3 regions of the Buttiauxella sp. AC142 genome follow, and region 2 is predicted to be linked to each of the others. Evidence: predicted binding sites of a transcription regulator. Region 2 holds the regulator's gene; each other region holds the start of a gene.
What was found. Region 2 encodes sigma-54, which starts transcription at its own class of promoters, with help from an activator protein. Its sites were predicted from a motif close to GTTGGCACANNTTTCGCTNT; they were not measured.
Positions count from the first base shown of each region.

Region 1: the regulator sigma-54 is predicted to act here: its motif matches at 5,357-5,376, upstream of AC0IWZ_RS03405 (pyridoxal-phosphate-dependent aminotransferase family protein).
Region 3: the regulator sigma-54 is predicted to act here: its motif matches at 6,221-6,240, upstream of glnA (glutamate--ammonia ligase).

Region 1 covers NZ_CEEDCH010000001.1:749,676-759,531, forward strand. The annotation lists gene puuE (allantoinase PuuE) at 1-608, shown strand, start outside; gene hpxZ (oxalurate catabolism protein HpxZ) at 643-1,026, opposite strand; gene AC0IWZ_RS03385 (AtzE family amidohydrolase) at 1,037-2,416, opposite strand; gene hpxX (oxalurate catabolism protein HpxX) at 2,413-2,601, opposite strand; gene AC0IWZ_RS03395 (gamma-glutamyltransferase family protein) at 2,612-4,198, opposite strand; gene AC0IWZ_RS03400 (MurR/RpiR family transcriptional regulator) at 4,314-5,153, shown strand; gene AC0IWZ_RS03405 (pyridoxal-phosphate-dependent aminotransferase family protein) at 5,426-6,667, shown strand; partial or broken gene hpxK (allantoate amidohydrolase) at 6,667-7,917, shown strand; gene uraD (2-oxo-4-hydroxy-4-carboxy-5-ureidoimidazoline decarboxylase) at 7,921-8,421, shown strand; gene uraH (hydroxyisourate hydrolase) at 8,418-8,753, shown strand; gene AC0IWZ_RS03425 (amidohydrolase) at 8,754-9,521, opposite strand; gene fadE (acyl-CoA dehydrogenase FadE) at 9,631-9,856, opposite strand, start outside.
Region 2 covers NZ_CEEDCH010000001.1:4,005,776-4,015,631, forward strand. The annotation lists gene mlaD (outer membrane lipid asymmetry maintenance protein MlaD) at 1-312, opposite strand, end outside; gene mlaE (lipid asymmetry maintenance ABC transporter permease subunit MlaE) at 317-1,099, opposite strand; gene mlaF (phospholipid ABC transporter ATP-binding protein MlaF) at 1,107-1,922, opposite strand; gene AC0IWZ_RS18570 (calcium/sodium antiporter) at 2,153-3,130, shown strand; gene kdsD (arabinose-5-phosphate isomerase KdsD) at 3,146-4,132, shown strand; gene kdsC (3-deoxy-manno-octulosonate-8-phosphatase KdsC) at 4,149-4,715, shown strand; gene lptC (LPS export ABC transporter periplasmic protein LptC) at 4,712-5,287, shown strand; gene lptA (lipopolysaccharide ABC transporter substrate-binding protein LptA) at 5,256-5,819, shown strand; gene lptB (LPS export ABC transporter ATP-binding protein) at 5,826-6,551, shown strand; gene rpoN (RNA polymerase factor sigma-54) at 6,600-8,033, shown strand; gene hpf (ribosome hibernation promoting factor) at 8,056-8,343, shown strand; gene ptsN (PTS IIA-like nitrogen regulatory protein PtsN) at 8,426-8,917, shown strand; gene rapZ (RNase adapter RapZ) at 8,971-9,825, shown strand; gene npr (PTS phosphocarrier protein NPr) at 9,822-9,856, shown strand, end outside.
Region 3 covers NZ_CEEDCH010000001.1:4,576,097-4,585,952, forward strand. The annotation lists gene yihI (Der GTPase-activating protein YihI) at 83-598, shown strand; gene hemN (oxygen-independent coproporphyrinogen III oxidase) at 748-2,121, shown strand; gene glnG (nitrogen regulation protein NR(I)) at 2,153-3,562, opposite strand; gene glnL (nitrogen regulation protein NR(II)) at 3,571-4,620, opposite strand; gene glnA (glutamate--ammonia ligase) at 4,758-6,167, opposite strand; gene typA (ribosome-dependent GTPase TypA) at 6,511-8,337, shown strand; gene AC0IWZ_RS21385 (MFS transporter) at 8,466-9,856, opposite strand, start outside.

The DNA of each region.
Region 1 (9,856 bases), 3.3 Mb from region 2:
CGCGAAACCCTGAAATCGTCGCCGCAATAAAAGCCGCTGATTATGACGTGGTGAGCCATGGCTGGCGCTGGATCCACTATCAAAACCTCGACGAAGCCACAGAGCGTCAGCACATGCACCAGGCGATAGAAATCCTCGAAGATTTGTTCGGCAACAAACCGCTGGGTTGGTACACCGGGCGCGACAGCCCTAATACGCGTCGTCTGGTGGCGGAGAATGGCGGTTTTCTTTATGACAGCGATTATTACGGCGATGATTTGCCATTCTGGAGCAAAGTCACCTGTAGCGACGGCAGCGTAAAACCTCATCTGGTGGTGCCGTATACTCTCGATGCTAACGACATGCGCTTCGCCACCGCGCAGGGTTTTAACACCGCCGAGCAGTTTTATACCTATCTTAAAGACAGTTTTGATGTGTTGTATGAGGAAGGGGAAACCGAGCCGAAAATGATGTCGATTGGTATGCATTGCCGCTTGTTGGGGCGCCCTGGTCGCTTCAAAGCGCTACAACGTTTTCTGGATTATGTGCAGCAACATGACGATGTGTGGATTTGCCGTCGTCAGGATATTGCCGAGCATTGGGTGAAGACGCATCCATTTAAGGAATGACTTGAGTGGCGGGTGCATTGACCCGCCATTCTCTTTAACTCATCAAGCTGACATGGGCTGCCACAATACGCCAGCCATAAGGGAATTTGACCCAGGTCTGCATCTGGCGGCCAATTTTATCGCAACCTTCGCGGGTAAATTCGGTACTGGCAACGGCCATATCATCGCCGTAGGTGGTGATCGTTGTGTTCTGTAAAAGCCGCTCTAACCCCTGTGATGAACGGGTATTTCGGAACGCTCTGATCTCATCGATCCCGTACAGGTTTTCACTGGCTCCGTAGCGCACGGTGCGCGGATCGGACCAGAATAACTCATCCAACACTGCAACATCGTTGCTGATCAACGCCTGTTCGTAGCGGTAAAAAGCGGCACTCACCTCATTGACGATTGCCGGGCGATCAATATTATCTCGCATCATAGTATTTACCTTACCTGGTGATTTTCCCTGCCAGCATACCCTGTATTTCAAGCCGATGGGCGGCTCTCAGGCAGATATCTTCTCGCCAGGGCGGCGCAATGAGCTGCACGCCAATAGGAGTGCCACTTGCGGTCATTAACGGCACCGTCACCACTGGTAAGCCGAGGAAAGAAATTGGCTGTGTCAGCATTCCCATGCTGGCTTTTACAGGAAGGTCTGTGCCGTTGATTCGCATGGTCTGCTGGCCGATAAGTGTTGCGCTGCATGGCGTAGCCGGGGCAATCAACACATCAAAATCGTCAAATATCGGTAGCATCTTATCGCGAAACCAGGTGCGGAAACGTTGCGCCTGCGTGTACCAGGCGGATGGCGTCATTGCGCCTGCCAATAAACGTTCGCGAGAATTAATCTCAAAACGTTCGGCCTGTTCGCGTAGTGCGGGAAGATAATGATTTCCTCCTTCAGCGGCAGAGAGTAAAAATGCCGCGGAGCGTGCTAATTCGGCTTGTGGCAGCGTGATGCATTCCAGCGCCTCGAGCGTGTGAGCCACTTGCGTCACGGCATTTTTGGCATCCACATCGCACCACTCCTCAAAAAAACCGCCGAGCACCGCGCAACGTAAATGTGTGGCTTGCTCTAGTTGATTGGCGACGGGTTCCATGCTTCGTGCAGACTGGAAATGATCGGCAGGATCAATACCCTGGAGCGCATCATATACCTGCGCCAGATCGTCCACGCTGCGTGCAAGGGGGCCGATATGATCGAGGCTGGCAACAAAAGGCTGGCTGCCGCTGCGTGAAAGACGCCCGAAGGTCGGCTTCAGGCCAAACACGCCGCACAGCGAAGCCGGGACGCGAATCGAGCCGTTGGTGTCGGTTCCAAGCGTAAAATTTACCATTCCAGCCGCGACGGCAGCGGCAGAACCGCCGGATGATCCCCCCGCAATGCGGGCAAAATCATGTGGATTTCGGGTCGCGCCGTAATGGCTATTTTCCGTGGTAAAACCGTAGGCGTAGGCATCCATATTCAGCGCGCCAGAAAGCATGGCTCCGGCGGCGCTTAATTGTTTGATGGCGAAGGCATCCACACTGGCAGGAGGTTGTGTGCTAAAAAGCTCGGCACCGGCAAGAGTTGTCACACCTTTAATATCAAAAAGGTTTTTTACCGCATAAGGCACGCCAGCTAACGGTGGCAGCGTTTCCCCGCGGGCGCGACGTTCGTCAATGTTCGCTGCTTCTTGCAGTAAACGCGGGGCGGTTATTTCAGTGAAAGCGTTAATATCAGGATTCGATTGCTCTATTTTTGCAAGCGTAAGGCGCGCCAGTTCCTGGGCTGAAAACTCACCGCTTGCTAATCCTTGCTGAATATCGCGAATGGAAAGCGCGTTCATAGTTTATAAACCCCCGCGACTTCCTGGCGTTCAGGCAAGGGAAAATCCATTAACGGCTCTGCCAGTTTCTCCATGCGAGTCAATTGCACTTCAAGTTCCTGGCGGCGTGGCTCATCAACGGGAACGTCGAGCAGTTGCTCCATGACTTTGATGTACGCGGGCCAGTCGATAGAATTTAATAGCATTTTGTTCTCCTTAGAATCCTGTGGCGCTGCCGTTACTGCGTGGGTCATATGCGCCTTCAAGCATGCCATTGATGTGGCGCACAATGGCTCCGGCGTGGCCGACGGCCTCACTAAAATCAGGCAACGCTTCCACGTCATGTCCCAATTCGCGTAGTGCTTTGAACGTTTCCGGGCTGTATCGGCCTTCTAATTTCAGGCTGTCGGAGGCTTGCCCCCAGGTTCTGCCTAATAACCAGCGTGGCGCGGTCACGGCTTCTTGTAATGGCATCCCCTGAATAACGTGGCGGGTAAAAATGGCGGCCTGAGTCTGCGGTTGCCCATCGCCGCCCATTGAGCCATAAACCATCGTGCGCCCGTCAGCCAGCCGTGCGGCGGCTGGGTTCAGCGTGTGGAACGGCTGTTTCCCAGGAGCCAGACTCAGCAAGCTTTCAGGTTGGAGGCTGAACGCCGCGCCGCGGTTTTGCCACAAAATGCCGCTTTTTGGCAGCACAACGCCGCTGCCAAACTCGTGATAAATGCTCTGAATAAATGACACCGCCAGTCCGCTGCTATCAATCACACCCATCCACACCGTGTCGCCTGGGCCTTTGCCGGTTCCCCATTCTGCGGCTTTATTGTCGTCAATTTCTGCGGCCAGTGCGGCAAGGGGTTCTGGCTCGAGCAGGCTTTGGATTGAGGTGGTAATGTGGCGAGGATCGGTAATGTATTTGTCTCGCAGAGCAAAGGCTTTTTTGGTCGCTTCAACGATGCGATGAACGGTTTGAGTTTCATCGGCTTGCGCCATATCCAGATTCTCGGTGATCCCAAGGATTGCCAACGACACCAGGCCCTGAGTCGGTGGCGTCATATTATAAACATCACCCAACTCATGGCTCAGATGCAGCGGAATGCGGCGTTTCGCACGTTGGGCGGCGAGATCTTGTAATGTGATGGGCATGCCTAAATCAGCAAGTTCTTTGGTAATCAGCGCGGCTAACGGGCCGCGATAAAAACTATCGAGTCCTTCAACGGTCAGGCGCGTCAATGTTTCAGCCAGGCGGGGTTGAGTGAAACGGCTACCTGCGCGCGGAATTTCACCCCGGTCCAAAAACGTCTCGGCAAACCCCGCGATATTGACCAGTTCGTCATATTTGCTGTGCGTCGCCTGCGCCTGGGATTGCGTGACCGGAATACCATCTGCCGCATAGCGAATGGCGTCGGCCAGTAAACGCGAAAGCGGTAATTGCCCGCCCCCAAGTTGTGCCGCAATCTTCAGCGCTTCATCCCAGCCGCTAAGGGTTCCAGGAACGGTCAGCGCCGCTTTGGGGCCACGATGCGGGATTGAGGAAGCGCCTGCATAAAATTCTAAAGATGCGAGAGAACCCGCAGCACCGCTGGCATCAATCGCAATCGGTTCGCCCTCTGGCGGAACAATCAGCCAGAAACCGTCACCGCCAATACCATTCATATGGGGATAAACAACGGCAATGGTTGCCGCTGCAGCCACCATCGCTTCGATAGCGTCACCACCATGGCGCAGCACGGATAACGCAGTTTCACTGGCTAAATGATGTGGAGTGACCGCCATACCGGAAGGAGCCATATTGCTTTGCATCATCGTTTTATCTCTCAGAATGGAAGCTCAGGGATCTCTCTAGCAAGAGATGTTCCAGGTTGACTCTGTTCGTTTCACTGTGCCAGGCTCGAGTGAAACAAAAGTTACAGAGGTCATAATGAAACAATTAGATGAGCGCTTAAGGGCGACATATGAACAGCTTTCCCCACAAGAACAGCGAGTTGCTGCATTTATTGTCGATCATTTTGATGACCTGATTAGCTACAACAGCGCCGAGTTAGCCCGCCTGTCAGGGGTATCCAAAGCGACGGTTAGCCGCTTATTCAAACGTCTTGGCTATGACCGCTACAAAGATATGCGCGAAGAGTTGCGTAACCTACGCCAGAGCGGGATGCCGCTCACCGAAAATCGCGATGCGGTACAGGGTAACACTTTACTTGCGCGTCATTACAAGCAGGAAATGGCCAATCTAACGCAGTGGGTTAGCCTGCTCGACACGCAGCAATTTGCCGACGTAGTCACAGCTCTCACGACGGCAAAACGTATTTTTATTATTGGGTTAAGAAACTCATGGCCGGTTGCGATGCACTTGCGCCAGCAGCTATTGCAGGTTCGTAGTGACGTCTGGCTATTGCCGCAGCCAGGGCAGACGCTGGCCGAAGAGGTGGTGGATATCAGTGAACAAGATTGTGTTATCGCCATCGCGTTTCGTCGACGCCCGCGCATTATCAAACCGCTGCTGGCAAATTTGCATCAACGCCAGGTGCCGCTGCTGGTGATGAGCGAAGCGCAGGGATCAGGCCTCACACCTTATTGCCGCTGGCATTTTGCCGCGCCGCTCGACAGTGTTTCGGCCTTTGATAGCTACAGCAGTGCGATGAGTCTGGTGAATCTATTATCCAACGCTGTACTCCACGAAGCGTTAACCACAGGCCGTCAGCGTATTCACCATATTGCTGAATTGTATTCTGAGTTTGATGAACTGGAACAACGTTAATGCACTTTAGTGGTGCGTTTGCACGCATCATGGGAACCATTCTGGTTCAGAGATGAAGAGTCAGTGAACGGGTTTTGTAGGGTGGATAAGTGGCAGCGTCATCCACCATTTTCGCCGCTTTTGTCGGATGACGCTGCTGCTTATCCGACCTACGAAGAGGTATGTCATCTGTCTCGTTTTCTTCTTTGTCTTTCGCGAAAATTGGTGGCACATTAGTTGCAGAATATTTTAATTAAGAATCTTTTGTTTCACGCAGAATAAAAGGAAATACCATGTTTGATATTCAGCACTTCTCACAAATCAATCCACCGCATCGCTTGTTAATGGGGCCGGGGCCAATCAATGCAGATCCCCGCGTATTACGCGCGATGGCGAGTCAGTTGATTGGGCAGTATGACCCGGTTATGACCGGTTATATGAACGAAGTGATGGTGCTGTATCGCGAACTTTTCCGCACGCAAAACCGCTGGACGATGCTGGTGGATGGGACTTCCCGCTCCGGTATCGAAGCGATTTTGCTGTCTGCCATTCGTCCCGGTGACAAAGTCCTGGTCCCGGTGTTTGGGCGCTTCGGCCATCTGCTGTGTGAAATTGCCCGTCGTTGTCGCGCAGAAGTTCACACCATAGAAGTGCCGTGGGGTGAGGTTTTCACGCCCGACCAAATCGAAGATGCTATTAAAACGGTGAAACCGCGTTTGCTGCTAACCGTTCAGGGCGACACGTCTACCACCATGCTACAACCGCTGGAAGAATTGGGTGACATCTGCCGTCGCCACGGCGTGTTGTTTTATACCGATGCCACAGCTTCATTTGGCGGCAACAAACTGGAAACCGACACCTGGGGTTTAGATGCGGTTTCTGCCGGTTTGCAAAAATGCCTCGGCGGCCCGTCGGGCAGCTCACCGATAACCTTGAGTGCGCAAATGGAAGAGGTTATTCGCCGTCGCAAATGTGTTGAAGAAGGGATCCGAACCACAGCCCATCAGGATGGCGATGACGAAATGATCTACTCGAATTATTTCGATCTCGGCATGGTGATGGATTACTGGGGACCGGAGCGACTCAACCACCATACTGAAGCCACCAGCATGTTGTTCGCCGCCCGGGAGTGCGCACGCATTATTCTCGAAGAGGGGCTGGACGTGGGCATCGCGCGCCACGAATTGCATGGCCGTGCGCTGGTGGCCGGAATTCAGGGCATGGGGCTGGAAACTTTCGGCAATCTACAACACAAAATGAACAACGTACTTGGCGTTGCGATCCCGTCCGCTGTTCACGGTGAAGAGGTGCGCAAAATGCTGCTCGAAGATTTCCATATCGAAATTGGCACCTCATTTGGCCCGCTACAAGGCAAAATCTGGCGCATCGGCACCATGGGCTATAACGCGCGTAAAGATTGCGTACTGCAAACCCTAACGGCGCTTGAAGCGGTGCTTAACCGCCTCGGTTTTAAATCGACGCAAGGGGCTGCAATGCAGGCCGCGTGGGATGTTTATGCGCAGGAAAGTCGCTGATGGTTAAACATGTCATGAACGCCATGCAGGCGAGTTTTGCCGCTCGCCGAATTATGCAGCGAGCAGATGAACTGGCGCAGGTTAGCGAAACGCCGGAACAACTTACTCGAGTCTATCTTTCACCTGAGCATCTGCGCGCCAATTATCTGGTGGCAAGCTGGATGGAACAGGTGGGAATGACCACCTGGCAAGATGCGGCGGGCAACATTTGCGGACGCTATGAAGGCGCAAGAGAAGGCGCTCAGGCTGTTTTACTTGGCTCACATCTTGATACCGTACGCAATGCCGGGCGTTACGATGGCATGTTGGGTGTCTTAACCGCGCTGGAAGTTGTCGCTTTTCTCCATGAACATAATCTTCAATTAGAGCAGGCGATTGAAATCGTTGGCTTTGGGGATGAAGAAGGTACGCGTTTTGGCATCACATTATTAGGCAGTCGTGGCGTGACCGGGACGTGGCCGGATAACTGGCTGGCGTGTGAAGATGCCGCAGGTATCAGCGTTGGGCAAGCACTGGTGAATGCCGGTTTTGACCCTTCGCGTATTCAGAGTGCGGCGCGTGGCGCGGAAGAGTTCAGTGCTTATCTGGAACTGCATATCGAACAAGGGCCGGTGCTGGAGCGCGAAAATCTGGCGCTCGGCGTGGTGACTGCCATAAACGGCGCTCGTCGTCTGAAATGCCGCTTTGTTGGCGAAGCAGGGCATGCAGGTACGGTGCCGATGACCATTCGTAAAGATGCGCTAGCAGCCGCCGCGAATTGGATGACTTACATCGAAAGCACGACTGCCAGTTACGCCCCAGATATTGTTGCGACTGTCGGCTCGCTGCAATGTTTACCGGGCGCGGCGAATGTGATTCCGGGGGAAGTCCTGCTCACGCTGGATATCCGCAGTCCGCGAGATTCAGATATCGAAGCGCTGCTTGAAAAACTCTTAAGCGAAGCGCTGCAAATCGCCGCTCAACGAGGTGTGGCGTTCGACTCTGAAATCTATTATTCGATTCCCGCCACGCCATGTGACGCGAGTTTGCAGCGCCAGTTAACATCAGCCATCACTTCGGTGCAGGGGCGTAGTTTATCGCTGCCAAGTGGCGCAGGGCATGATGCGATTGCCATCGCTGAACTCTGGCCGGTGGGCATGATGTTTGTGCGTTGCGATCGTGGGATTAGCCACCATCCGGCAGAATCTGTCACTGAGGCTGATGTGATGCAAGCGGTGCAGGCATATACACAAACGGTGGTGAATTTGGCTTCAATGAATCCACTGGCAGAGTTTAACCATGCAACGGAAAGCGAAGCGCTAAGCCTGATAACACCCTGTGTTGCGATACCCGCATGGGTTGAAAATCTGGTTGCCGCCCGGCCTTATGCGACCGTCAATGTGTTGCAGCATTATGCCTCGCAACTGACACTGGATTGGGGGCGCAATGAACTGAACCAGGCGCTTAGCGCGCATCCACGGATTGGTGAAAAAGCGCAGGGCAGCAGCAAAGAGGCGGCGTTGTCAAAAGGTGAACAGTCTGCTGTCGATACGCAAAACAGCGCGTTAACGCTCGCGCTGGCGCAGGGGAATGCTGATTATGAAGCGCGGTTTGGACGAGTATTTCTTATTCGAGCCAAAGGGCGCAGTGGCGAAGACATTCTCGGGGAGCTTAAGCGTCGCCTGAATAATTCGCCAGCCGAGGAAGAAGCTGAAGCGCTGGAGCAATTACGCCAAATCACGTTGTTACGCCTGGAAGGAGTGTTTGCATCATGAGCCAGTTGAGTACACATGTTCTTGATACTGCGCTCGGGAAACCGGCGACAGGTGTGGCGGTTTGCCTTGAACAGCAGCTTGGTGACACCTGGGAAACGGTGGCGCAGGGGGTCACTGACTCTGACGGGCGGCTGAAAGATTTCACACCTGCGGCATTGGCGGCGGGGCGGTATCGTCTGACGGCAGAAATCGGGCTTTATTTTGCCGCAACACACAGAGAAACACTGTATCCCACCGCGCAAATTGATTTTGTGATACCGCAAAACGGCGGGCACTATCACCTGCCGTTTTTGATTTCCCCGTGGTCGTGGTCGACCTATCGGGGAAGTTGATTACAAACTGAAGGGATCGGCATCCTGCCAGGCGGGGAATTTCTCGCGATATTCCTGTAATGCAATCAATGACAAATCGGCATCGAGGCGCATCGCCTGATGGGCTTCGCCATTCGCCAGGATTTCACCCTGTGGGTTAATAATTTTGCTGTCGCCACGGTAATGATGCCCGTTACCGTCGGTGCCGACGCGGTTGCAGCCTGCGACATACGCCTGGTTTTCAATGGCTCGAGCGACCAGCAGGCTTTGCCAGTGCAAGGAACGCGGTGCAGGCCAATTCGCAACGTATAGCGCCAAATCGTAATCGTTGCGGTTGCGCGAAAACACCGGGAAGCGTAAGTCGTAACACACCTGCGGCAGAATGCGCCAGCCACGCCATTCAACGATCACTCGTTCATTGCCTGCCTGATAATGATGATGTTCATCCGCCATGCGGAACAGATGACGTTTATCGTAGAAATGAACTTTGCCATCTGGCTGTACCAGCAAGAACCGGTTTACCGGCCCGCGATCGGTCTGGAGTGCGGCACTTCCGGCTATCATGGCCTGAGTTTGCTGGGCTTTAAACTGCATCCAGTCAATCACTTCTTCTTCAGCAAGCGATTGAATGGCGGCTTCCATCGCGAAACCGGTGGTGAACATTTCCGGCAAGACAATCAGATCGCGGCCATGAATAGCGTCCAACTGTACATCGAAATGGCGCAAGTTTGCCGCGCCGTCCATCCAGACCAGCGGTTGTTGTAGAACGGTAATTTTCAAACCAGACACAATCGGAAGCCTCGTGATAAGCAGTGTTCCATTCACTTTAGCATGAGTTCGCTGGCTTTTGTTGGGCAATAAAAAACCCCGCGAGCGGGGTTTTTAGAGCATAACTTGCTTATGCAGCTTCAATCTTACGATGCTTTTCCGGCACCTTTACTGGCATGGTTGCCAGCTCCTCCGGTTCAAACTCATCGACGTTGATACTGCGCAGACGGCTTGCTTCAGCTTTGGTCAAAATCGCCGCTTCTTCTGCGTTGATTTTCCCTTCAGCCAGCCACTGTTTCGCTTGCTCATCAAGTCGAGTGAACGACAGGTTACGCCCGGTTTCTTTGCAGATGCGC
Region 2 (9,856 bases):
CGAGGTGCGGATCGCCAGCGAGCTGGTGTCCGGGATGCGGTCATAGCGTGTTTCGATATCCATGGTGACGCGAGGTAAGTACGTTTTCGGATCAAGTGTAATATCGTCAACGCGGCCAATCACCACACCGCCCAGGCGCAGCGGAGAACCCGTTTTCAGGCTACCGATATTATCGAAAGTCGCATAGACCCGGTATGTTGGCTCACTGCGTAGCGAAGTGACATTTGCCACTTTCAGGCACAAGAAGACGATGGCAGCCAATGCGATAATTAAAAATGCGCCAACCCCAGTTTCAAATTTCTTAGTTTGCATGAACTTAATTCCCAAACATCAGTGCTGTGAGCACAAAATCCAGACCTAAAACGGCCAGTGAGGCATGCACAACGGTACGTGTTGTTGCCCGGCTAATCCCTGCGGACGTAGGAATGGCATCGTAGCCATTGAATAATGCAATCCAGGTCACTGTTATCGCGAACACCACACTCTTGATGACACAGTTAACCAGATCGGTACGCCAGTTGACGGCATTTTGCATCGCAGACCAGAAGAACCCTGCATCAATTCCCTTCCAGTTAACGCCAACCAATGCGCCACCCCAGATACCCACAGCGACAAAGATAAGCGTCAGCAGTGGCAACGAAATGACACCGGCCCAAAATCGAGGTGAAACGACGCGACGCACCGGGTCAACCGCCATCATCTCCATACTCGAGAGTTGCTCTGTCGCTTTCATCAGGCCAATTTCCGCAGTCAACGCTGAACCTGCGCGCCCGGCAAATAAAAGAGCTGCAACAACAGGCCCAAGTTCACGCAGTAGCGACAATGCGACCAACATGCCGAGACTTGATTCCGCACTATAAGTTGTCAGAACTAAATAACCTTGCAGACCAAGAACCATGCCGATGAATAGGCCTGACACAATGATGATTAGCAGCGACAAAACGCCTACATTGTAAATCTGGCGAATGAGTAATGGCGCATGTTTGCGGAATTCCGGTTTCCCCACCACCGCATTAACAAGCATTATCCCGGCCCGACCAAATGACGCGCAGGTTTTCAATCCCCGCCGCCCGAACGATGCCAGTGCATTAAAGAGCATGAGCAACTTAACTCCCTGTTTCTGATAATAAGTCATCCCGATAATCCGCTGCCGGATAACGGAACGGTACAGGTCCATCGGCAATACCATCGAGGAATTGACGTACACGTGGATCGCTATTTTCACGCAAAGCTGTTGGAGTCCCTTCGGCTACTATGTGCTGATCCGCCGCAATATAGGCATAATCGGCAATGCTAAGCACTTCAGGCACGTCGTGGGAAACTACAATACAGGTCACACCCAACGCACTGTTTAATTCTGAAATCAGTTTTACCAATACCCCCATAGTAATAGGGTCCTGGCCAACGAATGGCTCATCAAACATAATCAAATCGGGTTCGAGTGCGATGGCACGGGCAAGTGCTGCCCGTCGGGCCATACCGCCAGACAGCTCGTTAGGCATCAGTTTAGCGGCTCCACGTAATCCAACCGCTTCAAGCTTCATCATCACGGTGCTACGCAGCAACTCTTCCGGTAAGCGGCGGTGCTCCCGAAGAGGATATGCAACATTTTCAAAGACATTGAGATCGGTAAACAGCGCGCCGGATTGAAACAGCATACTCATGCGTTTGCGAACAGTGTATAAACGTGAGCGCGACATCGCGGGTACATTTTCACCGTCAAACAGGATTTCACCGCTGTCGGGCTGAATTTGTCCACCGATCAACCGTAGTAGTGTTGTTTTACCAATACCTGAAGGCCCCATTATGGCGGTAATCTTGCCACGCGGCACGTTCAGTGAAATATTGTCAAAGATGCGCCGACTGCCGCGGGTAAAACTAACACCGCGAATTTCGACCAGATTCGTCTGCGCCTGGCTCATCATCTTTCCTTTTATCAAGTTCACGGACGAGGCATTGAACGGAAACTCAGTTCCAACCCATCATTTTTACAGAATATTACCCGTCCCGATTAGCGAAAACTGGCATTTGTTTTACTTTTCTGCCGCATAAAGTCAGAATTAAGAATTATGCTCAACCCTACAGATCTGTACGCTCTGCCGGTACTTTCACAGCACAAGACCGGCGATTATACCTGAATAAAGGATTTTGAATGCTGTTAGCTACAGCTCTGTTAATCATTGGTTTGCTTTTGGTCGTCTATGGCGCCGACCGGCTGGTGTTTGCCGCGTCCATTCTTTGCCGTAGTTTTGGGGTTCCACCACTGCTTATCGGTTTAACAGTCGTCAGCATCGGGACTTCGTTGCCTGAACTTCTCGTCGCAAGCTCTGCCGCCCTTCATGGTCAATTGAATCTGGCGGTGGGGACAGCACTGGGTTCGAATATCACCAATATTCTGCTGATTCTCGGCTTAGCGGCGCTTTTACACCCATTTACCGTGAATTCCGATATTCTTCGTCGCGAATTGCCCCTAATGTTAATCGTCAGTGCAATTATTGGCTGGCTGCTTTTTGATAATCAGTTAAGCCGCGTCGATGGCTTAATTTTGATTGCTGTAGCGATAGCGTATCTGCTGTTTACCATTAAAATAGCACGCCTCGCCGGGCATGAAGGCTCTGACAATTTAACGCGCGAGCAACTGGCAGAACTTCCCAGAGAAGGTAATCGCCCTGTTGCGTTTTTATGGCTGGCCGTCGCCCTAATCATTATGCCGATGGCGACACGCATGGTTATCGATAACGCCAGCGTGCTGGCTCATTACTTTGGTGTGAGCGAATTAGTGATTGGCCTGACGATTATTTCGGTCGGCACGAGCCTGCCAGAGTTAGCCACGACGATCGCAGGAGCCCGTAAAGGTGAAGATGATATTGCGATTGGTAATATCATTGGCTCGAATATTTTCAATATTGTTCTGGTGCTGGGCATTCCGGCGTTAATCGCGCCAGGCGAAATAGACCCGCTCGCTTTTGCTCGGGACTATTGGGTCATGTTGATTGTTAGTGCCATTTTCGCCGTACTTTGCTGGCGTAAGCGTCGCTCTATCGGCAAGACTGCTGGTGCTCTGTTAACATGTAGCTTCTTCGTATGGATTGCGGTGCTGTGGTTACTTGCATCACCGGTCGTTGGGTAAAACGGAACGGAAATTATGTCACAGATTAATTTACAACCGGGTTTTGACTTTCAACAAGCAGGCAGAGATGTCCTGAAGATCGAACGTGAAGGCCTGGATCAGCTCGAGCAATACATCAATTCAGATTTCACGCAAGCCTGTGAAAGAATGTTCTATTGCCAGGGCAAAGTGGTCGTTATGGGCATGGGCAAGTCAGGGCACATCGGTAAAAAGATGGCCGCGACGTTTGCCAGTACCGGCACACCTTCGTTCTTCGTCCATCCTGGTGAAGCCAGTCACGGCGATCTCGGCATGGTGAGCGCGCAAGATATTGTCATCGCTATTTCAAACTCTGGCGAGTCGAACGAAATTCTGGCGCTGATCCCCGTTCTCAAACGCTTGCAGGTGCCACTCATTTGCATCACCAGCCGTCCCGAAAGTTCGATGGGCAAAGCGGCGGATATCCATCTGTGCGTGAAAGTGCCACAAGAAGCCTGCCCGCTGGGCCTGGCTCCGACATCAAGCACCACTGCCACATTGGTCATGGGTGACGCACTTGCTGTTGCGATGCTCAAAGCCCGCGGCTTTACCGCAGAAGATTTTGCACTTTCTCACCCAGGCGGCGCATTGGGTCGTAAACTGTTATTACGTGTCAGCGACATCATGCACAGCGGCGATGAAATACCGCATGTCAGTAAAGATGCTTCATTGCGTGATGCACTGCTGGAAATAACGCGTAAAAATATGGGGATGACCGTAATCTGTGATGACCTGATGAAAATCGAAGGGATCTTCACGGATGGTGACTTACGTCGTGTCTTTGATATGGGCGTAGATCTCCACACCCTGAATATCGCAGATGTCATGACCGTCGGCGGAATTCGCGTTCGCCCAACAGTCCTGGCGGTTGATGCATTGAATTTGATGCAGTCTCGCCATATTACCTCGGTATTGGTTGCAGATGGCGACCAACTACTCGGTGTGGTACATATGCATGACATGCTACGCGCAGGCGTGGTTTAACAAAGGATTAGCCTTAATGAGTAACCATGAAGCGTCTCTTGCCACTTGTTATGGGCCGGTAAGTGCGCGCGTTATGGAGCGGGCCGCTAATGTGCGCCTGCTCATTTTAGACGTTGACGGTGTGATGTCTGATGGCCTGATTTATATGGGCAACAGTGGCGAAGAGCTGAAAGCATTCAATGTGCGTGATGGCTATGGTATTCGCTGTGCACTGACATCAGATATAAACGTCGCGATTATTACCGGTCGTAAAGCAAAATTGCTTGAAGACCGCTGTGAAACGCTGGGTATCAAGCATCTCTATCAAGGTCAGTCCGATAAGCTTGTGGCTTTTCAGGATCTTTTAGATAAGCTCGCAATCCCAGCTGAACACGTGGCTTATGTGGGTGATGATTTAATCGACTGGCCTGTGATGGCAAAAGTCGGTTTGAGCGTTGCGGTATCGGATGCACATCCTTTACTCATTCCTCGTGCCGACTACGTGACGCGTATTGCTGGCGGCCGTGGAGCAGTGCGCGAAGTCTGCGACTTGCTGTTACTGGCACAAGGTAAGCTTGATGAGGCCAAAGGGCTATCTATATGAGTAAGACCAGACGTTGGGTTATCATCCTGCTTTCATTGCTGGTGCTGATTTTGATCGGTGTGAATCTGGTAGACAAAGATGCCGTTGCGCCTCCAACAGTGAACACGAATGAACCAACCTATAAAAGTGAACATTCCACGACTCTCGCCTACAGTCCTGAAGGGGCTTTAAATTACCGACTGGTTGCTGAGCACGTTGAATATTTTTCCGAAACCGCCGTTTCGTGGTTCACCAATCCGGTGATGACGCAATACGACGAAAACAAAGTCGCCACCTGGTCATTACGAGCAGATCGCGCCAAACTTACTAACGATCGGATGCTGTATCTGTATGGGAATGTGGTGCTTACAGCTCTGACGCCAGATTCGCAGCTACGCAAAATTACCACGGATAATGCGCAGGTTAATTTAGTCACTCAGGATGTTGCCTCTGATGACCAGGTAACCTTGTACGGAACCAGCTTTAACTCCACCGGCCTCAAAATGCGTGGTAATTTACGCAGCAAAAATGCCGAGCTGATTGAAAAGGTTAGAACATCTTATGAAATCCAGAATAAACAAACTCAGCCGTAATTTAGTACTGACCAGTACGCTTTTAGCCGCCAGTTTTTCGGCATTTGCGCTGACCGGTGATACCGATCAGCCGATTCACATTGAATCTGACCAACAGTCGCTGGATATGCAAGGCAACGTCGTCACCTTCACCGGCAATGTGGTTGTGACGCAAGGTAGTATCAAGATTAATGCCGATAAAGTCGTTGTCACACGCCCCGGCGGCGAGCAAGGTAAAGAAGTGATTGATGGCTACGGTAATCCAGCCACTTTCTATCAGATGCAAGATAGCGGCAAACCCGTTAGCGGCCACTCATCGACTATGCACTATGAGCTGCAAAACGATTTTGTCGTGCTGACCGGCAATGCCTATCTGGAGCAGGTCGATAGCAATATTAAAGGCGACAAAATTACTTACCTCGTTAAAGAGCAGAAAATGCAGGCCTTTAGCGAAAAAGGTAAACGTGTTACGACCGTTCTGGTTCCTTCTCAGTTGCAGAAAAAAGACGGCAAGGCTCCGGCACCCGCCCCTGCGCAGAAAAAGAGTAACTAATTCGTTATGGCTACTTTAATTGCAAAAAATCTCGCTAAAGCCTACAAAGGCCGCCGCGTTGTAGAAGACGTTAGTCTGACCGTTAAATCAGGTGAGATTGTCGGTTTGCTCGGCCCTAACGGTGCAGGGAAAACCACCACTTTTTATATGGTGGTCGGTATTGTTCCGCGTGATGCGGGCAACATTATTATTGATGATGAAGACATCAGCCTGCTGCCGCTTCATGCACGTGCACGACGTGGTATTGGGTACTTGCCTCAAGAAGCGTCTATTTTCCGCCGTTTAAGCGTGTTCGATAACTTAATGGCCGTGCTGCAAATCCGTGATGATCTTTCTACCGAGCAGCGTGAAGACCGCGCCAATGAGCTAATGGAAGAGTTCCACATTGAGCATTTGCGTAATAGCCTCGGGCAATCTTTGTCCGGTGGTGAGCGTCGCCGTGTTGAAATTGCTCGCGCATTGGCTGCAAATCCAAAATTTATTCTTTTGGATGAACCTTTTGCAGGTGTTGACCCAATTTCCGTTATCGACATCAAGCGAATCATCGAGCATTTACGCGACAGCGGGCTTGGGGTGCTGATAACTGACCATAACGTACGCGAAACGTTAGCCGTATGTGAACGCGCTTACATCGTAAGCCAGGGCCATTTAATCGCCCACGGCACGCCAGCTGAGATCCTGGAAGACGAGCATGTTAAACGCGTGTATCTGGGCGAAGAGTTCAGACTCTGATAGGGTAGGAATAATTAACGATTACACCTGAGGAAGTTCGCTCTGAATATGAAGCAAGGTTTGCAATTACGGCTCAGCCAACAACTTGCTATGACGCCACAGTTACAGCAGGCAATTCGTCTGTTGCAGCTGTCGACGTTAGAATTACAGCAGGAACTTCAGCAAGCACTGGAAAGTAACCCGCTGCTTGAGCAAACCGATCTGCATGAAGAAATTGAAACTCAGGAAGTTCGTGAAAATGAAGCGTTAGATACTCGTGAGGCACTCGAACAAAAAGAGATGCCCGACGAGTTACCGTTGGATACCAGCTGGGACGAAATTTACACCGCAGGTACGCCATCGGGAACCGGAACTGACTATATAGACGACGAGTTACCGGTTTATCAGGGAGAAACTACCCAGTCACTCCAGGATTACCTGATGTGGCAGGTCGATCTCACCCCGTTTTCTGATACCGACACCGCGATTGCAACGTCTATTGTTGATGCCGTTGACGAAATGGGCTATCTGACCGTTTCGCTGGATGAAATTCTCGAAAGCATGGGCGATGAAGAAATCACCCTCGACGAAGTGGAAGCGGTGCTCAAACGCGTGCAACGCTTCGATCCTGTCGGCGTCGCCGCACGCGACCTTCGTGATTGCCTCCTGATACAGCTTTCACAATTCGCGCGAGAAACACCCTGGCTAACCGAAGCTCGCCTGATTGTCAGCGAACATCTCGACTTGCTCGCCAACCATGATTTCCGCAGCCTGATGCGCGTCACGCGTCTGAAAGAAGAAGTGCTGAAAGAGGCGATGTGCCTGATTCAGTCGCTTGATCCGCGTCCGGGCCAGTCCATTCAGACCAGCGAACCAGAGTATGTAATCCCTGATGTGTTGGTCAAAAAAACTCAGGGCCGCTGGACGGTAGAACTCAACGCCGACAGCATCCCACGTCTAAAAATAAATCAACAGTACGCTGCTATGGGCACCAATGCCCGCAATGACAGCGACTCACAATTTATTCGCAGTAACCTGCAAGAAGCGAAGTGGCTGATCAAAAGCCTTGAAAGCCGCAATGATACCTTGCTGCGGGTTAGCCGCTGCATCGTTGAACAGCAGCAAGGCTTTTTTGAGTTCGGTGCAGAGCATATGAAACCGATGGTTCTTGCTGATATCGCCCAAGTGGTCGAAATGCACGAATCCACCATTTCCCGCGTGACCACGCAAAAGTATTTGCACAGTCCGCGAGGCATTTTTGAATTGAAGTATTTCTTCTCAAGTCATGTCAATACCGAGGGCGGTGGTGAAGCCTCGTCCACGGCTATTCGGGCTTTGGTGAAGAAGTTAATTGCTGCGGAAAACCCTGCGAAACCGCTGAGTGATAGCAAGTTAACGACTATGCTATCGGATCAGGGGATCATGGTGGCACGCCGCACTGTTGCGAAGTACCGAGAGTCTTTATCCATACCACCGTCAAACCAGCGTAAACAACTGGTGTGACTTAACCGATAAGGAAGACACTATGCAGCTCAACATTACAGGACAAAACGTCGAAATCACTGACGCACTGCGCGATTTTGTGAGCACGAAGTTTGCCAAACTGGAGCAGTACTTCGATAGGATTAACCAAGTCTATATTGTGTTAAAAGTGGAAAAAGTCACGCATATTGCCGACGCAACACTTCATATCAATGGTGGTGAAATACATGCCAGCGCTGAAGGGCAGGATATGTATGCGGCGATTGACGGTCTGATTGATAAACTGGCGCGCCAGCTAACCAAACATAAAGATAAACTAAAACAACACTGATAATCCAGGCAACGGTTTTGGCATTCACGGCTCGTTACGGAAGTAACGGGCCGTTGCCACAACAGAGTGCTTAGGTGAACTTATGATGAACAACGATTCTGCTCTACAACTTAGTAATGTCCTGAACAAAGAATGTACCCGTAGCAATGTACATTGCCAAAGTAAGAAGCGTGCGCTGGAAATTATCAGTGAACTCGCGGCGAAACAGCTCGGTCTGCCACCTCAAGTCGTTTTTGAGGCGGTACTGACGCGTGAGCGAATGGGTAGTACCGGTATCGGCAATGGTATCGCCATTCCTCACGGAAAACTGGAAGAAGATACCACCCGCGCCGTAGGGGTGTTTATTAAACTGGAAACCCCTATCGCGTTTGATGCTATTGATAATCAGCCGGTCGACCTGATGTTTGCGCTACTTGTTCCGGCCGATCAGACAAAAACACATTTGCACACTTTGTCTTTGGTAGCAAAACGTCTCGCGGACAAAACGATTTGCCGACGCCTGCGTTCAGCGCAGAGCGATGAAGAGCTTTATCAGATCATTACCGAAACCGAACATGGTAGTGAAAGTGAATAATCTGGCTGCGGTCATGTGCGTGCCACAGCAAGAGAAGTTGGGGGAGTGATAAAATGGTGCTGATGATTGTCAGCGGCCGCTCTGGTTCAGGGAAGTCTGTAGCCTTGCGTGCACTAGAAGATATGGGATTCTACTGTGTAGATAACCTGCCAGTGGTGCTGTTGCCTGATCTTGCCAAAACTCTCGCAGAGCGACAGATTTCTGCGGCAGTCAGCATCGACGTGCGTAACATGCCGGAAAACCCGGAAATTTTTGAACAGGCGATGACCAATCTACCTGATTCATTTTCTCCACAATTGCTGTTCCTCGATGCCGATCGCAACACGCTGATTCGTCGTTATAGCGACACACGTCGTTTACACCCGCTTTCCAGTAAAAACTTGTCGCTGGAGAGTGCGATTGATGAAGAAAGCGATCTGCTGGAACCGTTGAAATCCAGAGCCGATTTAATCATCGACACCTCTGAAATGTCGGTGCATGAACTCGCGGAAATGCTGCGGACTCGTCTGCTCGGCAAACGTGAACGTGAATTGACGATGGTCTTCGAATCCTTCGGCTTTAAACACGGCATTCCGATTGATGCAGATTACGTGTTTGACGTGCGCTTCCTGCCAAACCCGCACTGGGATCCAAAACTGCGTCCAATGACGGGTCTCGACAGGCCTGTTGCAGCGTTCCTTGATCGTCATACCGAAGTACACAACTTTATCTACCAGACGCGTAGCTATCTTGAGCTTTGGTTACCGATGCTGGAAACCAACAACCGCAGCTATTTGACTGTAGCGATTGGTTGTACTGGCGGTAAACACCGTTCGGTTTATATTGCAGAGCAGTTGGCAGACTATTTCCGCTCACGTGGGAAAAACGTGCAGTCCCGTCACCGTACGCTGGAAAAACGCAAACCATGACCGTAAAACAAACCGTTGAGATCACCAATAA
Region 3 (9,856 bases), 570 kb from region 2:
TGCCGCCTTTTTTCTTTGCTTGCTTTCTGCTAGATTCCGCCGCAATTCTATACTGAATAAAAATGGCTCAAGATAACCTATTATGAAGCAACAAAACTCAGCAGCACCTGGTTCCAAACCTTCAAAAGCACGTCGTAAAACGCGTGAAGAGTTAGATCGTGAAGCGCGTGACCGTAAGCGTGATAAAAAGCACAGTGGACACGCTGCGGGGAGTCGCGCAACTGGTGGCACTCAGGCTAAAAGTGGAACAGGTAGCTCTCAGGCTAAAGATCCGCGTATCGGCAGTAAAAAACCCGTTGCTCTGGGCGTAACTGAAGTCCAGGTCAAGAAACCAAAACAGCACAAACCTAAAGTTGAGAAACCTATGCTTACACCACAGGCTGAACTGGATTTGCTGGAAAATGATGAGCGCCTGGATGCGCTGTTAGAGCGTCTTGAAGAAGGTGAAACTCTCAATGCAGAAGAGCAGGCTTGGGTTAACGCTAAGCTTGATCGTATTGATGCACTGATGGAAGAACTCGGCATCTCTTATGAAGATGACGAAGATGAAGAAGAGAAGGGCGATGATTTGATGCGCCTGCTTAAAGGCACTGACTAACGGTTTACCTCAATGGGATTACCTGTTCTTTGCGTGGTTATTCCGCTGGTGTGTTATCTGCTGTGGTTATTCGTTAAACTACGGCGGCTGTCGCGATTACAAAAGTCGTTGCGCCGTCAACGAATGCGGCATCACCGGAGGGAGTGAGAATGTCTGAGCAGTTAATCGATTGGGATTTGGCCCTGATCCAGAAATATAATTATTCAGGGCCGCGTTATACTTCTTATCCCACAGCGCTGGAGTTTTCAGAAGACTTCGGCGAGGCGGCGTTTCTTGAAGCGGTTGCTCGTTACCCTGAGCGCCCGCTGTCGCTCTATGTCCATATCCCGTTCTGCCACAAGCTTTGCTATTTCTGCGGCTGCAATAAAATTGTTACCCGCCAGACTCACAAAGCCGATCAGTATTTAGATGCGCTGGAACAAGAGATTGCCCACCGTGCGCCGCTCTTTAAGGGCCGTCACGTCAGTCAATTGCATTGGGGCGGCGGTACACCGACTTACCTCAGTAAAGCGCAGATAAGCCGTCTGATGGGGCTTCTGCGTGGTCATTTCAATTTCAACGAAGACGCCGAATTATCTATTGAAATAGACCCGCGTGAAATCGAACTCGATGTCCTCGACCATCTGCGTCAGGAAGGGTTTACCCGCCTGAGCATGGGGGTGCAGGATTTCAACAAAGAAGTGCAGCGCCTGGTTAACCGCGAGCAAGACGAAGAGTTCATCTTTGCGTTGATTCAGCGTGCGCGAGAACTCGGTTTCACCTCGACGAATATCGACCTCATTTACGGTCTGCCAAAGCAGACACCAGAAAGCTTTGCCTTCACGCTCAAGCGTGTTGCAGAACTGAGCCCGCACCGTTTAAGTGTCTTTAACTACGCGCACTTACCGACTTTGTTTGCCGCACAGCGCAAAATTAAAGATGCTGATTTGCCCAGCGCTCAGCAAAAACTCGACATTCTGCAAGAAACCATTAGCTCGCTGACCAATGCCGGATACCAGTTTATTGGCATGGACCACTTTGCGCGGCCAGATGACGAACTGGCGATTGCGCAGCGCGAAGGCAAACTGCACCGTAATTTCCAGGGCTACACCACGCAGGGCGATACCGACTTGCTGGGGATGGGCGTTTCTGCAATCAGTATGATTGGCGACTGTTACGCTCAAAACCAGAAAGAGCTGAAGACTTATTATCAGCAGGTTGATAATCAAGGCGATGCGCTGTGGCGCGGCCTGGCACTCACCCGTGATGACTGCATTCGTCGTGACGTTATCAAAGCGCTTATCTGCAACTTCCAGCTTAAATTTGCCGAAATAGAGCAGCTTTGGGATCTGAGTTTTGCCGAGTATTTCGCAGAGGATTTAAAACTGTTGGCACCGTTGGCGAAAGATGGGCTGGTGGATATCGACAGCAAACAAATTCAGGTAACGGCAAAAGGTAGACTGCTAATCCGTAATATCTGCATGTGTTTTGATAGTTACTTGCGTCAGAAGGCGCGAATGCAACAATTCTCGCGTGTCATCTAAAACTAAAGGCGGCTTGAAAGCCGCCTTTTTGTTACTCCATCCCCAACTCTTTGAGCTTACGGGTCAGGGTATTTCGCCCCCAGCCGAGTAATCTCGCGGCTTCCTGCTTGTGGCCTTGCGTATGACGCAGCGCCGTTGTTAGCAAGGTGCGCTCCATTTCTGGCTGTGCTTCAGAAAGTAAATTCTGATGACCGGAACGTAATGCCCGGTCGGCCCATTGAGCCAGAAGTGTTGCCCAGTTGTCCGATTGCGAATGCGTCGGGCTATCGGGAATGGTGGTTTCAAACAATTCAGCCGGTAAATCCTGAATCAACACTTCCTGGCCTGCCGCCATCACTGTTAACCAGCGGCAGGTGTTTTCCAGTTGGCGCACGTTACCAGGCCAGGCCAGGCGCGTTAAAGCATTTTCAGTTTCAGGATGCAGCAACTTGGCTTCTACACCTAGCTCCTGAGCCGCCACTTGTAAGAAATGGCGGGCCAGGCGCGGAATATCCTCGCGGCGTTCACGCAACGGTGGCAGATGCACACGAATCACGTTCAGACGGTGGAATAAATCCTCGCGAAATTTCCCTTCCTGCACGCGCAACTCAAGGTTCTGGTGAGTCGCGGCAATAATACGGACGTCGACTTTCACCGGCGCATACCCGCCAACGCGATAAAACTGCCCATCGGCTAATACACGCAGCAAGCGAGTTTGCACATCCATCGGCATATCACCGATTTCATCAAGGAAAAGCGTGCCACCATCAGACTGCTCAAAACGCCCCTGGCGAATTTGATTGGCACCGGTGAATGCGCCTTTCTCGTGGCCAAACAGCTCAGACTCAATCAAATCCTTTGGAATTGCGGCCATATTCAGCGCAATAAAAGGAGATTTCACCCGTGGGCTGTGGCGGTGTAAGGCGTGAGCCACCAACTCTTTACCGGTACCCGATTCACCGTTAATCAGCACGCTTATTGATGACCGGGACAAACGGCCAATAATGCGAAACACATCCTGCATAGCCGGTGCTTCACCGATAATATCGGTGGTCGGTCCATTCACCTGTACATTGCGCGGCTGCTGTTGTTCCAGATAATGGCTGATGGCGCGCTCAACCAGTGCGACCGCTTCGTCAATATCAAAAGGTTTTGGCAGGTAATCAAAAGCGCCTTGTTGGTAGGCACTCACGGCGGCTTCAAGGTCTGAGTGAGCCGTCATTATGATGACCGGTAGCATCGGGTGGCGTTGTTTAATCTGCTTAAGCAGCGCCAGGCCGTCCATGCCGGGCATGCGAATGTCAGATAACAAAACGTCCGGGGTCTTGGTTGCAAGAGCATTAAGGACTTCACTGCCGCTCTCAAAGGTGGTGCAGCTTAAACCCGCTCCGGTCAGAGCACGTTCCAGCACCCAACGGATGGAGCTATCGTCATCAACGATCCAAACTATGCCTCGTTGCATAAAGACCTCTACTTACGAATAGGCAGATAAACCGAAAACTCGGTATGACCTGGCCAACTGTTAAATTCGATTTTTCCCGAATGCTGATCTATCAAGTTGCGTGCTATGGAAAGACCTAAACCTGTCCCTCCCTCACGTCCGCTCACCATTGGGTAGAATAGTGTGTCCTGCAGATGGGCCGGAATGCCCGGACCGTTGTCTTCAATATCAATACGCGCCGCCAGACGGTAGCGCGTGCCATGCAGTGTAAGCTGGAATGCAGTACGTGTGCGTAACACTATCTCACCGCCGTCGCTGCCAAGCGCCTGAAGGGCATTGCGAACAATATTTAATAAAATCTGTTCAATTTGGTCGGGATCGTGGGCCAGTTCCGGCAAACTTGGGTCGTAATCTCTGACCAGCGTTACGTTTGCTGGTAATTCCATCGACACCAGTTTCATCACACGCTCGGTCACTTTGTGGATGCTTTCAGTGACGTGCATTCCCGGCTGCTGTGGGCCTAATAGTCTATCTACCAGATTCCGTAAGCGATCAGCCTGCTCAATAATCACCTTGGTGTATTCAGTCAGTGATGGGTCTGGTAAGGCTCTGGCCAGCAGTTGGGCTGCTCCACGTAACCCACCAAGTGGATTTTTAATCTCATGTGCCAGCCCGCGAACTAAATCTCGGGCGGCTATTTGTTGCGCCTGCTGCAACTGTTCCTGACTCAAGCGACGTTGGTTATCCATCGGCGCCATTTCCATCAGGATGTACCCTTCCGGTAAACGTTGTGCAGTCAGGGAAAGAATGTGGGAGCGGCTATCAATAACCAGCGTGACTTCGTTATCGGTGAAACCCTGGCCTGAGGTCAGGCTTTCCTGCATCAAGCCAACGTTGAGCGAAAAGTAACTCAACAGTTCTGGTAATGGAGTGCCGTACAGCTTGCGCGAACTTTGCGCCAAAAGTTGCTGTGCCGCTGGGTTGGCGTAATGCACAGCCAGCTCGTCATCCACCAGTAAAATACTGTTGATTAAAGAATTCAGGATCTGCCCAGCATCGGGCAGTGTGCCGGTTGCCATACAGCAGTCTCCGATAATGTGCACTGTAATGGTGCATTATAGTTTCCCGTCGGCAAAAGATATTGCGGCAACAGGTTATTTGTGGAGAAAAAAGCCCATCAACGATGGGCTAAAAGTTCTGGGTATTTACAACGTGATTAAACGCTGTAGTACAGTTCGAACTCGACTGGGTGTGGAGTCATGCGCACACGGTCGTTTTCTTCCATACGCAGAGCGATATAAGCGTCGATAGCTTCATCAGTGAACACGCCGCCCGCAGTCAGGAACTCGCGGTCTTCGTTCAGGCAGTTCAGTGCTTCTTCCAGAGAGCCAGCAACTTGTGGGATCTCTTTCGCTTCTTCTGGCGGCAGGTCGTACAGGTTTTTGTCCATTGCTTCGCCCGGATGGATTTTGTTCTTGATACCATCAAGACCAGCCATCAGCAGTGCCGCGAAGCACAGGTACGGGTTAGCTGCTGGGTCCGGGAAGCGCACTTCGATACGACGTGCTTTCGGAGACGCAACTACTGGGATACGGATTGAAGCAGAACGGTTAGCGGCAGAGTAAGCCAGCATGACTGGAGCTTCATAACCCGGGACCAAACGCTTGTAGGAGTTGGTGGTTGGGTTAGCCAGGGCGTTGATGGCTTTAGCGTGTTTGATAACACCACCGATGTAGTACAGCGCTTGCTCAGACAGGCCTGCATATTTGTCACCAGCGAACAGGTTTACACCGTTCTTAGCCAGGGACATGTGGCAGTGCATACCAGAACCGTTATCGCCAAACATTGGTTTTGGCATAAAGGTCGCAGTTTTACCGTATGCATGAGCAACGTTATGAACCACATATTTGTAAATCTGAATTTCATCTGCTTTTTTAGTCATGGTGTTGAAGCGGGTAGCCACTTCGTTCTGACCAGCAGTTGCCACTTCGTGGTGGTGAGCTTCAACAACCAGGCCCATTTGCTCCATAGTCAGACACATTGCAGAACGCAGGTCTTGAGCGGAGTCAACTGGTGGAACTGGGAAGTAACCGCCTTTAACTGCAGGACGGTGGCCTTTGTTGCCGCCTTCGTATTTGGTGCCGCTGTTCCATGCGCCTTCGATATCATCGATAGCAACGTGAGAACCGGAAATAGAGCTACCGAAACGAACGTCGTCGAACAGGAAGAACTCTGGTTCTGGCCCGAACAGTACGGTATCGGCGATGCCAGTAGAACGCAGGTAGTCTTCAGCACGCTTAGAAATGGAGCGTGGGTCGCGGTCATAACCCTGCATGGTGCCAGGCTCGAGAATGTCGCAACGAATGATCAGCGTAGAATCAGCGAAGAATGGGTCAATGACAGCGGTAGACGCATCTGGCATCAGAACCATGTCGGACTCGTTGATGCCTTTCCAGCCACCAATTGAAGAACCATCAAACATTTTGCCTTCTTCGAAGAAGTCAGCAGTAACCTGATGAGCAGGGATAGTGACGTGCTGTTCTTTACCTTTGGTGTCAGTGAAGCGCAAATCTACAAACTTCACTTCGTGTTCATTCAGCATCGTCAAAACGTGTTCAGCGGACATACTTAACTCTCCCGGATTTGGTCATTGAATTGGCTTGTTGCCCTGAAATGATTAAAGCGAAATCTGTGCCAACTTTTAAATTACCCCAAAAAGGCGCTATCATGCGCACTATAGTGCAAAAGGGCTGCACCACGATGGATAGTTTGCACCAATGTAGTGCTTCAGTCTGAGATTTGAGCACCATATTGGTGCAATTTTCGTTGTAGCTCCCTTTTTTGCTCCGTGAAAGCGATCACAAACCCTTACTTTTTACATTGTTTGTAAAAGTTCTTTGTGATCCTGTTATGTCCTTCGATTAATACGTGTACAATAACGCGCTATTTCTAATGCCTGAGGCAAAGTTGTGATCGAAAATCTGCGTAATATCGCCATCATCGCGCACGTTGACCATGGTAAAACTACCCTGGTTGATAAGCTGCTGCAGCAATCTGGTACTTTCAGTAACGAACGTGCTGAAGCCACCGAACGCGTGATGGACTCCAACGATTTGGAGAAAGAGCGTGGGATTACCATCCTCGCTAAAAACACCGCTATCAAATGGAATGACTACCGTATCAACATCGTTGATACCCCTGGGCACGCCGACTTCGGTGGTGAAGTTGAACGTGTAATGTCCATGGTAGACTCCGTTCTGCTGGTCGTTGACGCAATGGATGGCCCAATGCCGCAGACGCGCTTCGTAACCAAAAAGGCATTTGCCCACGGTTTGAAGCCAATTGTTGTAATTAACAAAGTTGACCGTCCTGGCGCGCGTCCTGACTGGGTTGTTGATCAGGTCTTCGACCTGTTCGTAAACCTCGACGCAACCGACGAGCAACTCGATTTCCCAATCATCTATGCATCAGCATTGATGGGTATCGCGGGTAACGATCACGGTGATATGGCGGAAGACATGACCCCGCTGTACCAGGCGATTGTTGACCACGTTAAAGCGCCATCCGTTGACTCTGATGGTCCGTTCCAGATGCAAATCTCCCAGCTCGACTACAACAACTATGTTGGTGTTATCGGCATCGGTCGCATCAAACGCGGTAAAGTGAAGCCTAACCAGCAAATCACTATCATCGACAGCGAAGGTAAAACTCGTAACGGTAAAGTCGGTAAAGTACTGACTCACCTCGGTCTGGAGCGTATTGAATCCACCGAAGCCGAAGCAGGCGACATCATCGCGATTACCGGTCTGGGCGAGCTGAACATCTCCGACACCCTTTGCGATACGCAAAATGTTGAAGCGCTGCCAGCACTGTCTGTTGATGAACCAACTGTTACCATGTTCTTCAACGTCAACACCTCTCCGTTCTGTGGCAAAGAAGGTAAATTCGTTACCTCTCGTCAGATCCTTGACCGCCTGAACAAAGAGCTGGTGCACAACGTTGCACTGCGTGTTGAAGAAACCGAAGATGCGGATGCATTCCGTGTATCCGGTCGTGGCGAACTGCACCTGTCTGTACTTATCGAAAACATGCGTCGTGAAGGCTTCGAACTGGCTGTGTCCCGTCCGAAAGTAATCAACCGTCTGATCGATGGTCGTATGCAAGAGCCGTTCGAAAACGTGACTCTGGATATCGAAGAACAGCACCAGGGTTCTGTAATGCAGGCGATGGGCGAGCGTAAGGGCGATGTCAAAGACATGATCCCTGACGGCAAAGGCCGTATCCGTCTGGATTACCTGATCCCAGCACGTGGCCTGATCGGCTTCCGTACTGAGTTCATGACCATGACTTCTGGTACTGGTCTGCTGTACTCCACATTCAGCCACTACGACGACGTGAAACCAGGCGAAATCGGCCAGCGCCAGAACGGCGTGCTGATCTCTAACGGCCAGGGTAAAGCAGTAGCGTTTGCGCTGTTCAGCCTGCAGGACCGCGGTAAGCTGTTCCTGGGTCACGGTGCAGAAGTTTATGAAGGCCAGATCATCGGTATTCACAGTCGTTCTAACGACCTGACTGTAAACTGCCTGACCGGTAAGAAACTGACCAACATGCGTGCGTCTGGTACTGACGAAGCAACTACTTTGGTTCCTGCACAGAAGATGTCCCTGGAGCAAGCTCTGGAATTCATCGATGATGACGAACTGGTAGAAGTTACTCCGACTTCCGTACGTATTCGTAAGCGTCACCTGACTGAAAACGACCGCAAACGTGCGGGTCGTGGTAGCAAAGAAGCGTAAGTTTCTTTCCTGCAAAGCATTGAAGCCCTGCCTGTTTAGGCGGGGCTTTTTTTTGCTCTGATTTATACCTTTCTAAAACGAATACGATATTGGTATCCATTTAAAGCGCACCGGTTAATCGTTGTTTTTTATAAAGTTGCGGAAGCTTCTTTGGTATTTTCAACTGACAGTTGTGGAGTGGAAGCCTCCTGCTTGCGTTCGTTTAATTCGGCGATTATTTGCATAAACCGCTGTTCATTTAATTTATAAAACAGCCCCATGGTCATCGCTGCGGTAATCGCCAGGCTGCATGGCCAGATAAATATTAGCTGGCGCAGGCCATTTAACGTGGTTTCACTCTGCGCGATGTTGGGGATATACCCGATTTGCGTCAGCATAATGCCGGGTAAAAAGCCCGCCAGTGCTGCCGAAATTTTGCGTGAAAACGTGTAGCCGGTATAAACCGAGCCTTCGGCGCGAATGCCGGTTTTCCACTCACCGTAATCCACAGTATCCGGCACCAATGCCCAGTTCAGGCTGTTGACAAACGCGGTGCCAAAAAACGCCATGCAGGAAAACAGCACGAACGATAACGAACTGTCTCCCCAGGCATAATTCAGCAAATCTCCCGCCGCCCATAACAACAATCCGCCCAGATAAACCTGCTTTTTCCCGAAACGTTTCACCGCCGCTGGCACCATCAGCACGCCAATCAGGATGCAGCCCATACTGAAAAAACCCATCCAGGAAAGCAGATGGATATCGTTCAGTACGTACTGAGTGTAATAAACCTGAATTGCCAGCTTGATGTTAAAAGCCGCCAGCGTGCAAAGATTGGCGATGCATAACACCAGCAACGGCGGGTTGCGAAAGATTGCGAGAAACGACTTAGCGATGGCCGGCTTATGGCTTTCCGGCACCACTTCCACATAACGCTCTTTGACGCCGCTGTGGCACCACCACATGCAAAATAACCCGCAGGTCGCGAAGAGTGTTGCCGCAACTAAATAACCCAGCGATGGGCGCTCAACAAACAGCGCCTGAATCGGTATAAATCCCACAGTACAAAGCAGCAACCCAAGTGTGGCACCACCTTGCCGCCACGCCGCCAGTTGTGCGCGCTCATGCGGATTTTTAGTTATCGCCGGAACCATCGCGCCGTAAGAGCAATTCATCAGGCTGTAAAACAGGCCGAACAACATAAACAGTACTGTCGATAACGCCGTTTTCATCGTCAGGGTTAAACCGGTATCCACAAATTGCGCTGTTGCTACCAGCGCCACCGGCATTGCCGCATAAAAAATGAAAGGGCGAAACTTCCCTTTAGGGCCGATATTCCGGCGTGAATCAATCAACACGCCGGTTAGGATATCGGTAAAGGCGGTGAAGAATTTGGCGACCAGAAAGATAACGCCGCCGTAAAATGCCGGAAGACCAAGCACATCCGTATAAAACTTCAACAGATACAGCGTACCGATACACAGCATCAGGTTTGAGCCAAAATCCCCCATGCCGTACGCGAACTTTTCTCGCAAACTGA